One region of the Parvimonas oralis genome, then DNA from elsewhere that is predicted to be linked to it. Evidence: a T-box and tRNA genes for the amino acid it is inferred to sense, from the RefSeq annotation. Region 1 holds a T-box; the other holds one or more tRNA genes.

Region 1 (4,625 bases):
AAGATATGCAATTAAATACATATCTTTCTTTTATTACTATTTAACAACTATATTACAAATTTTTCCCGGAACAAAAATTTCTTTTACAACAGTTTTTCCTTCTATAAATTTTTTAACATTTTCGTTATCATAAAGTGCTTCTTTAAAATCTTCAAATTTTACATCTTTTGGAATCATTAATGTTGTTCTTACTTTTCCATTTATTTGAATAGGCATTTCAACTTCAGAATCAATTGTTTTAGCTTCATCATATTTTGGCCAAGTTTGTTCAAAGATATATCCACCAAAATTCATTTCTTGCCATATTTCTTCAGTAATATGTGGGGAAACCGGATTTAATAAAACCAAGAATATTCTTAAATCCTCTCTTGAAATTTCTTTTGCTGAATAAAATTCATTAATTAAAGTCATAAGAGCAGCTATTGCAGTATTAAATTTAAGACTTTCAAAATCTTCTGATACTTTTTTAATTGTCTTATGAATTGATTTTTCTAATGATTTCGTCATTTCTTCAGATGAATTTGTAATTTCTTGTAATTTCCAAACTCTGTCTAAGAATTTTCTACAACCGTTAATTCCACCATCAGACCAAGACGCACTTCTTTCAAAATCTCCCAAGAACATTTCATAACATCTTAATGCATCTGCTCCGTATTTATCAATCATTTCATCAGGATTTACAACATTTCCTCTTGATTTAGACATTTTTTCCCCATTTTCTCCAAGAATCATTCCATGTGATGTTCTCTTAAAATATGGTTCTTTTGTATTAACAACACCTATATCATAAAGGAATTTATGCCAAAATCTTGAGTACAATAAGTGCAATGTAGTATGTTCCATACCACCATTATACCAGTCAACTTGATTGAAATATTTTAAGGCATCTTTTCCAACAAGATTTTCTTTATTATTAGGATCCATATATCTTAAATAATACCATGAAGAACCAGCCCATTGTGGCATTGTATCAGTTTCTCTCTTTGCCTTTCCTCCACATTTAGGACAAGTACAATTTACAAATTCATCAATCTTGGAAAGTGGAGATTCTCCTGTTTCTGTAGGTTCAAATGATTCAAGTTCAGGAAGTCTTAAAGGTAATTCTTCTTCCGGAATTGCAACCCAACCACATTTTTCACAATTTACTAAAGGAATCGGTTCTCCCCAATATCTTTGTCTTGAGAAAACCCAATCACGAAGTTTAAAGTTTGTCTTTTTATTTCCGATACCAAGTTTTGATAGATATTCAAAAATCTTTTCTTTTGCTTCTTTAACTGAAAGTCCGTTTAGAAAATCTGAATTAACCAAAATTCCGCTATTAGTATCTGTATATGCTTTTTCTTGCACATTTTCCCCGCCACTAACAACTTCAACAATGTCTAAACCAAATTTTTTAGCAAAATCAAAATCTCTCGTATCATGTGCAGGTACTGCCATAATTGCTCCGCTTCCATAAGTCATTAGAACATAGTCAGAAATAAATACAGGAATTTCTTTTTTAGTACAAGGATTAATTGCAGTTATTCCGTCAATTTTAACCCCTGTTTTGTCTTTATTCATTTCAGTTCTTTCAAATTCTGATTTCTTTTGAACTTCTAAAATGTATTTTTCAATTTCTTCTTTATTCTTTATTCTATCTTCATATTTTTTTAGTAATGGATGCTCACAAGATATAACCATATAAGTTGCACCAAAAATTGTATCGGGTCTTGTAGTATATACCAAAATAGTATCATCAATATCTTTAATTTGGAATTTAACTTCCATACCATAACTTCTGCCAATCCAATTGATTTGTTGTGTTTTAACTCTGTCAATAAAGTCAACTTCTTCAAGGTCATCTATAAGTCTGTCTGCATATTCAGTTATTTTTAACATCCATTGATTTTTAACTTTATGAATAACTTCACTACCACATCTTTCACAACAGCCACCGACAACTTCTTCATTTGATAAACCTACTTTACAAGAAGTACAGAAGTTTATCGGCATTTCCATTTTATATGCAAGTCCTTTTTCAAACATCTTCATAAAAATCCATTGAGTCCATTTGTAATACTCAGGATCTGTCGTATTTATTTCTCTATCCCAATCAAAAGAAAATCCGATACTCTTTAGTTGTTTTTTAAAATTTTCAATATTATTTTTTGTTACAACTTCAGGATGAATTTTATTTTTCATCGCATAGTTTTCAGTCGGCAAACCGAAAGCATCCCAACCCATTGTAAATAATACATTTTGTCCTTCAAGTCTTCTTTTTCTACTTACAACATCCATTGCAGTATATGGTCTTGGATGTCCTACATGAAGTCCTTGACCTGATGGATATGGAAATTCTATTAAAGGATAGAATTTTTCTTTATCATTAATTTCACATTTAAAAGGTTTCTTTTCATCCCAAATATCTTGCCATTTTTTTTCGATATTTTTTGGATTATAATTTTTCATAACATTCCTCCATTCGTAATAAAGTAATAAAAAAACTTCCGCCTCATAAAGAGACGAAAGTATAAATTCCGTGGTACCACTCTAATTAGTATTAAACTCACTCTAAGATTATAACGTAATCAACGGCATTTGCATTTTATGAACAAGTTCAATACATCAAAATATTATTTTCCACCAAACAATAACTCTCTAAAAATTTGAATATATTTACTACTTTCAATCAAAAATTTTATAAAATATAACAAAAATATAATACCATATTTTTTATTTTTTTTCAATACATTATAATTTAAAATCAAAGTTTTCCCTTATAAATTTCTTAAAAAAAATATAATTTAATATTCCTTTTAAAAAGGTACAAAAAGAAATTACAGCCCAAATATAAGTTATATCCAATTTTAGATAAAAAACCAAATAAGCTAAAGGAATTCTTAATGCATTTGAAAAAGTGCTTATTATAGTTGGTGTTTTTGTATTCTTAAGCCCGTTAAACATTCCTGAAATTCCAATTTCAAGTGCTAAAAATATCTCTGAAAAGGCTAAAACTTTTAAATAACTAACACCCATTCTAATTGTATTTAAGTCATCTCTTATAAATAATTTGATTATATAATCTGATGAAAAAAACAGAAAGAATGAACAGAAAACTCCAATCCATAAAATTATTTTAAGCCCTTTTTTATATCCATTGACAATATTATCATAATTTTTTGCTCCATAATTTTGTGCTATCAAAGCACAAAGTGCAATGGAAAAGCCTTCAACAGTCATCCAGTTTATAGCTTCAATTTGTACTGCAACATTCTCAGCAGCAACTGCATTTTCACCCCAATTAGCTATTATTCTAAGTAAAATAGTTGAGATAAAAGCAAATATACAGGATTTAAAAGCTGTTGGAACACCTAGTCTTAAAACTTCCTTAAAGGTTGGATTGTTAAAATTTTTAACTAAATTTATTCCTTTAAGGATTCTTCCGTCTAAAATTGAAAATATCATAAAAATACTTGTAACAATAATTTGAGATAGAGTAGTAGCAATTGCAGCTCCACTAACCCCAAACTCAGGTAATCCAAAGAATCCATAAATCAAAATCGGATCTAGAATTATATTTACAATAAGACCGATTGAATTTGCTATAAAAGGAACTTTACTATTTCCTGAACCATTAAAAACTCCTGAAAATAGCGGATTTAAAAAAGTAAAAGGCAGTCCTAATAGAACAATCTTTAAATAGCTATTTGCAAGTGAAATTACTACTTCGCTTTTTATATTGAAAAATTTAATTATATCGAGTCTAAAAATATATAATAATATTCCAAATGTTATAGACATAAATAAATTTATGGCAACGGAAGTGTCGATATATTTTCTAAATTGTTTATCATCCCTAGAACCTACACTATACGCAACCCCTATTTCTATTCCTGTCTTTGAAACTAAAACCAAAGAATTTGCAAACCACATAATAAATGCGACTATTCCAACTCCTGCAATTGCTTCAGTCCCAAGTTTTCCAACCCAAAATGTATCCATTAGAGTGTAAGACATTTGAATAAAGGAAGTTGTCATTATTGGAATAGACAACATTACTAAATTTCTATAAATCCTATTATCTAATAAATTAATTTTTTTCATAAGTAATTCCTACAATTTTTTTAATAAATTTTTAATATGTTCAACACTTTTCTTGTACTTTTTATCACAAAAATTACAAGAAATTTCTATATCTTTTCCATCTTCTACTATATCATTAAGCTCTTTTTTACCTAAACCCAATAACATATTATCTATTTTTTCATCACTACAATTACATTTATAATGAATAATCTTCTCTTCAATAATTCTTATATTAAAGATTTTCAAAATAGAACAAATATAATCATAAAAACTCATATCATCAGTTTTTGAAGCAAGATAATTTTCCAATTCAATCTTAAACATATCTGAATAGATTTTAAATTGTGATAAATCTTTTTCAGTATAATTTGGCAAAAGCTCCATCATAAATCCAAAAGAAATATAACTATCTTCAAGCTTTTTTACTTGTAAATCAATAGAAGTTACAGTTTGATTTGATGCACTAAAATAATTAGTAAAATTTTCACTAATATCTGAAGAAATTATACTTGTTTGTCCAATATAAGGAGCTTTAAGTCCTAAGTCCTTTATCAAAACAA
Region 2 (4,625 bases), 430 kb from region 1:
TTGATACTAATTTAGTATTCATTTAATTTCCTCCTAATCGCTCTATAAAAATTATATTATTTTCTATTTACATACCCAAAAATTATAACATAAAAAAACATATATTTCAATAGATTTAATACATATTCAAAGAATTTATACCCACAAAGTGTTATAATCCTTCAAAAAAAAATGCTACTCATTATAGAGTAACATAAAAAAACTATATTCTATTTTTTAGTCTAAATTCACCTTGTTCCAATCTGAATATGTTGTAGTGTTTTTAGTTTTAAATTGACCTTTATATCCACTATACTCTATTTTCCAAATTATATTTTTTAAATAAAATGTATTTTTATCAAATACTGCTTCAAATGTCATATCAACTTCTTTTTCTGAAACATTATGAAGAGCTAATTTATATTCTGATTTTAACAAATTAAAAACTTTTAAACTTTTATTGTCATTTTTTAATTTTAAATGGTATTCAGTATCCATTTCTTCCAATTTTAAATCTTTTTCTTCAATAGAATAAATACCATCTAACAATTTAAAATAGTTTGGATATATATTATAATTGACGTTATTTTCTTCTTTTCTATTTTCCTCACCATTTACTTTTTTTGTTATAATCATTGTTTTGTTTTCATCACCAACAAATTCGGCATCATAATTATTTTGTTCATAATTTGAATTTCCACTATATCTGATAGATGCCTTACCTTTAGTGATTTCCTTAGTACTTTTATCATTAATCAATTCAGCCTTCATAGTTTGAATCATTACAGTTCCCCTATTTTCACTATTTATTTCATTAACCAATATATATGACTGAATAGTATTATTTGCTTCTTTTATTTTTTCAAATATATCACCAACATCTTTTTCATCTGAACAAGCTGTAAAAGAAAATAATATAAATAATAATACCATTACAAAAAATTTTTTATTTTTAAACATTATATAACACCCCAAAAATATTTCTATTATTCCAATACACATTTTAATAAATTCTATTAAAAGTTTTAACTAGAATAAGAACCCCACCCTTCCACGATGCTTCGCATCGGATGGGTTCCCGGGAACCTTGTTGTTTCACAATAAAAAATCGGAAAAAACTCCAACTATTTAAATTCTATAAACTATTTTGTTCCAAACAATCTGTCTCCTGCATCTCCAAGTCCTGGAATAATATAGCTATGTTCATTTAATTTTTCATCTAATGCAGCTACAAAAATATCTACATCAGGATGATTTTTTTGAACAGCCTTAACCCCTTCAGGAGCCGCAATTATACAAACCAATTTAATATTTTTACAACCCTTTTGTTTTAAAAGTTTAATTGCATCAGATGCTGAACCACCAGTAGCAAGCATTGGGTCAAGAACTAAAAAGTCTCTTTCTTCTGCATCTACAGGTAGTTTACAATAATATTCAACAGGTTGTAAAGTTTCCGGATCACGATATAATCCAATATGTCCAACTTTTGCAGCAGGAAGAATATTTAACATTCCTTCAACCATTCCAAGTCCCGCTCTTAGGATAGGAACTACTCCCAACTTTTTACCTGATAATCTCTTAACCTTTGTCTTTTGTAAAGGTGTTTCAATTTCTACTTCATCAGTTTTTAAATCTCTTGTAACTTCATAAGCCATAAGCATAGAAATTTCATTTACCAAAGCTCTAAAATCTTTCCCACCGGTATTTTTATCTCTTAAATATCCCAACTTATGTGAAATTACCGGATGATCGAATACTGTTAATTTTGACATATTATTACCTCCTACAATTATGCAAAAACTTTTATTATATTAACTTAATTTTTACTATTATACAAAATTTTTTTAAATTAGTAAAGTCTGTTAATTATATTGATAAAATATTTTTAATATTTTTACACAAAAATTTTTATTAAAAATATTGAAATGTTTTTATTTTTATGTTATACTATTTCAGTAATTAAATTTGCCGGCGTGTCGGAACTGGCAGACGAGACAGACTCAAAATCTGTTATCCACAAGGGTGTGTGGGTTCGAGTCCCACTGCCGGCACCATTTCAAAAACTAACTTTTGTTAGTTTTTTTTATTGTGAAACAACAAGGTTCCCGGGAACCCACCCGATGCGAAGCATCGTGGAAGGGTGGGGTTCTTATTGCAAAAAAGGTATGAATTAACATACCTTTTTCTTTATTTTACATTATTCATTTTTTCTCTACATACTTTTTCAATTAAATCTAATTTATCAACACTCTCTTGTTCAGTTTTTCCTATTGTATAAATATATAATTTAATCTTAGGTTCTGTTCCTGACGGTCTTAAAGCATACCAAGAGCCATCATTCAAGTAATATTTTAGACAATTTTGTTTTGGAAAATCCAAATATCCATCTTTAAAATCAATGATTTCTTTTAAAGAAATATCTCCCATTTCTTCAATAGGATTTTCTCTAAAGTCTTCCATCATTCTTCCAATTCTTTGTTGTCCTTCAATTCCTTCAAGTTCAAGAGAAATTTGTCTTTCATTATAATATCCAAATTCTTCATAGATATCATTTAAAACTTCTAATAGACTCTTTCCTTGTTTTTTATAGTATGCAGCCATTTCTACAACCATCATTGAAGCTCCGACAGCATCTTTATCTCTTATAAATGTACCATAGCAAAAACCAATACTTTCTTCATATCCGAAAACATAATTTTTTTCTTTAGTTACATCATATTCATTTGTCTTACCACAAATATTTTTAAAACCTGTTAATGTTTCAACTGTTTCTATTCCATATTTTTTAGCTATTGCTCTGGATAAATCTCCTGTTACAATAGATTTTACTAAAACAGGATTTTCAGGTAAATTATTAAGTGCATATCTTTGTGAGAAAATGTAATATGATAATAACGCTCCTATTCTGTTACCATTTAAAAATACATATTCTCCATTTTTATCTTTTACTTCAAGAGCAACTCTATCACAATCAGGATCTGTTGCAATTAAAATATCAGCTCCAACTTCTTTACCTAATTTTTCAGAATAAAGAAAGGCTTTAGGAACTTCAGGATTAGGATATCCAACAGTTGTAAATTCAGGATCAGGCAATTCTTGTTCTTTTACAACAAAAATATTTTCAAATCCTCTTCTTTTTAAAACTTCTCTAACAGGTAAATTTCCAACACCATTTAGAGGCGTATAAACCACTTTAATATCTTTATCTATATTTTCATCATTTATAGTTAAATTTAAAACTTCTTTTTTGTAATCTTCATCTACTGAATCATCAATATATTTAGCAATTCCACTCTTTATAGCATCTTCAAAAGGAATTAATTTAACATCTTCAAACTTTTCAATTTTATCCATATGAGCTGAAATTTGATTTGCTATATCATCAAGAATTTGTGATCCCTCTTTCCAATACGCTTTATATCCATTATATGCTTGTGGATTATGACTAGCAGTAACCATTACTCCCGCTATACAATTTAATTTTCTAATCGCATAAGAACACATTGGAGTAGGTCTAATTCCCTTATATATATATGATTTAATTCCATTTCCAGCCATTATTGAACAAGTAAGTTCTGCAAATTCTTTAGAGCCATATCTTACATCATAACTTAAGGCAACTCCTCTTTCAATAGCTTCTTGTCCATGATCAATAATAGTATTTGCAAGAGCTTGTGCAGCCTTTGAAACCATATATTTATTCATTCTATTTGTTCCGGCACCTAGTTTTCCACGAAGCCCTGCTGTACCAAATTCTAAAACTTTATAAAATCTATCTTTAATTTCTTCTTCATTATCTTTTATTGAAAGTAAATCTTTTCTTGTATTTTCATCAAAAAACTCATTATTTAACCATTCTTCATAAACTTTTTTATAATCTATCATAAAGTCCTCCTAAATATATATTCTACTATATTTTACATCAAAAGGTATTTTATTTCAACAGTTTCAAACTAAAGCAAAATTTAAAATAGATGTTTGTAACTTAAAAATTATGGTATAATTAATTAGTATGATTAAAAAATAATATGAGGTGATTAAATGAGATTTATTTCTTGGAATGTAAACGGACTTAGAGCTTGTATCAAAAAAGGATTTTTAGATTATTTTAATGAAATTAATGCAGATTTTTTCTGTTTACAAGAAATTAAGATGAGTGAAGGTCAACTTGATTTAGAACTTGAAGGCTATGAAACTTTTTATAATTATGCACAAAGAAAGGGATATAGCGGAACTGCTATTTTTACAAAATTTAAACCTTTGAGTGTAAAATATGGAATGGGAATGGAAGAACATGACAACGAAGGAAGACTTATAACTTTAGAATATGACGATTTCTTCTTAGTAACTTGTTATACACCAAACTCAAAACAAGAACTTTTAAGACTTGACTATAGAATGGTTTGGGAAGATGCTTTTAGAAATTACTTACTTGATTTAAATAAAACAAAATCAGTAATAGTTTGTGGCGACTTAAATGTTGCTCATAAAGAAATTGACTTAAAAAATCCGAAGACAAATAGAAAAAATGCAGGATTTACGGATGAAGAAAGAGAAAAGATGTCCATTCTTTTAGATAGCGGTTTTACAGACACTTTTAGATATTTCTACCCTGATAAAGAAAATGAATATAGTTGGTGGAGTTA

What was found. A T-box is a leader RNA that pairs with one kind of tRNA and senses whether it is charged. The one in region 1 lies ahead of leuS (leucine--tRNA ligase), so its partner is inferred to be a tRNA-Leu.
Region 2: it has a tRNA-Leu gene. The T-box ahead of leuS (leucine--tRNA ligase) is inferred to sense a tRNA for this amino acid. The anticodon was not compared.

Annotation. Positions count from the first base shown of each region.
Region 1 covers NZ_JBLKRS010000001.1:661,244-665,868, forward strand. The annotation lists gene leuS (leucine--tRNA ligase) at 37-2,448, opposite strand; T-box leader at 2,495-2,681, opposite strand; gene ACMX2D_RS03190 (MATE family efflux transporter) at 2,731-4,083, opposite strand; gene ACMX2D_RS03195 (Hsp33 family molecular chaperone HslO) at 4,093-4,625, opposite strand, start outside.
Region 2 covers NZ_JBLKRS010000001.1:233,386-238,010, reverse strand. The annotation lists gene tig (trigger factor) at 1-22, opposite strand, end outside; gene ACMX2D_RS01220 (hypothetical protein) at 217-939, opposite strand; gene upp (uracil phosphoribosyltransferase) at 1,122-1,751, opposite strand; tRNA gene ACMX2D_RS01210 (tRNA-Leu) at 1,947-2,033, shown strand; gene ACMX2D_RS01205 (phospho-sugar mutase) at 2,167-3,861, opposite strand; gene ACMX2D_RS01200 (exodeoxyribonuclease III) at 4,021-4,625, shown strand, end outside.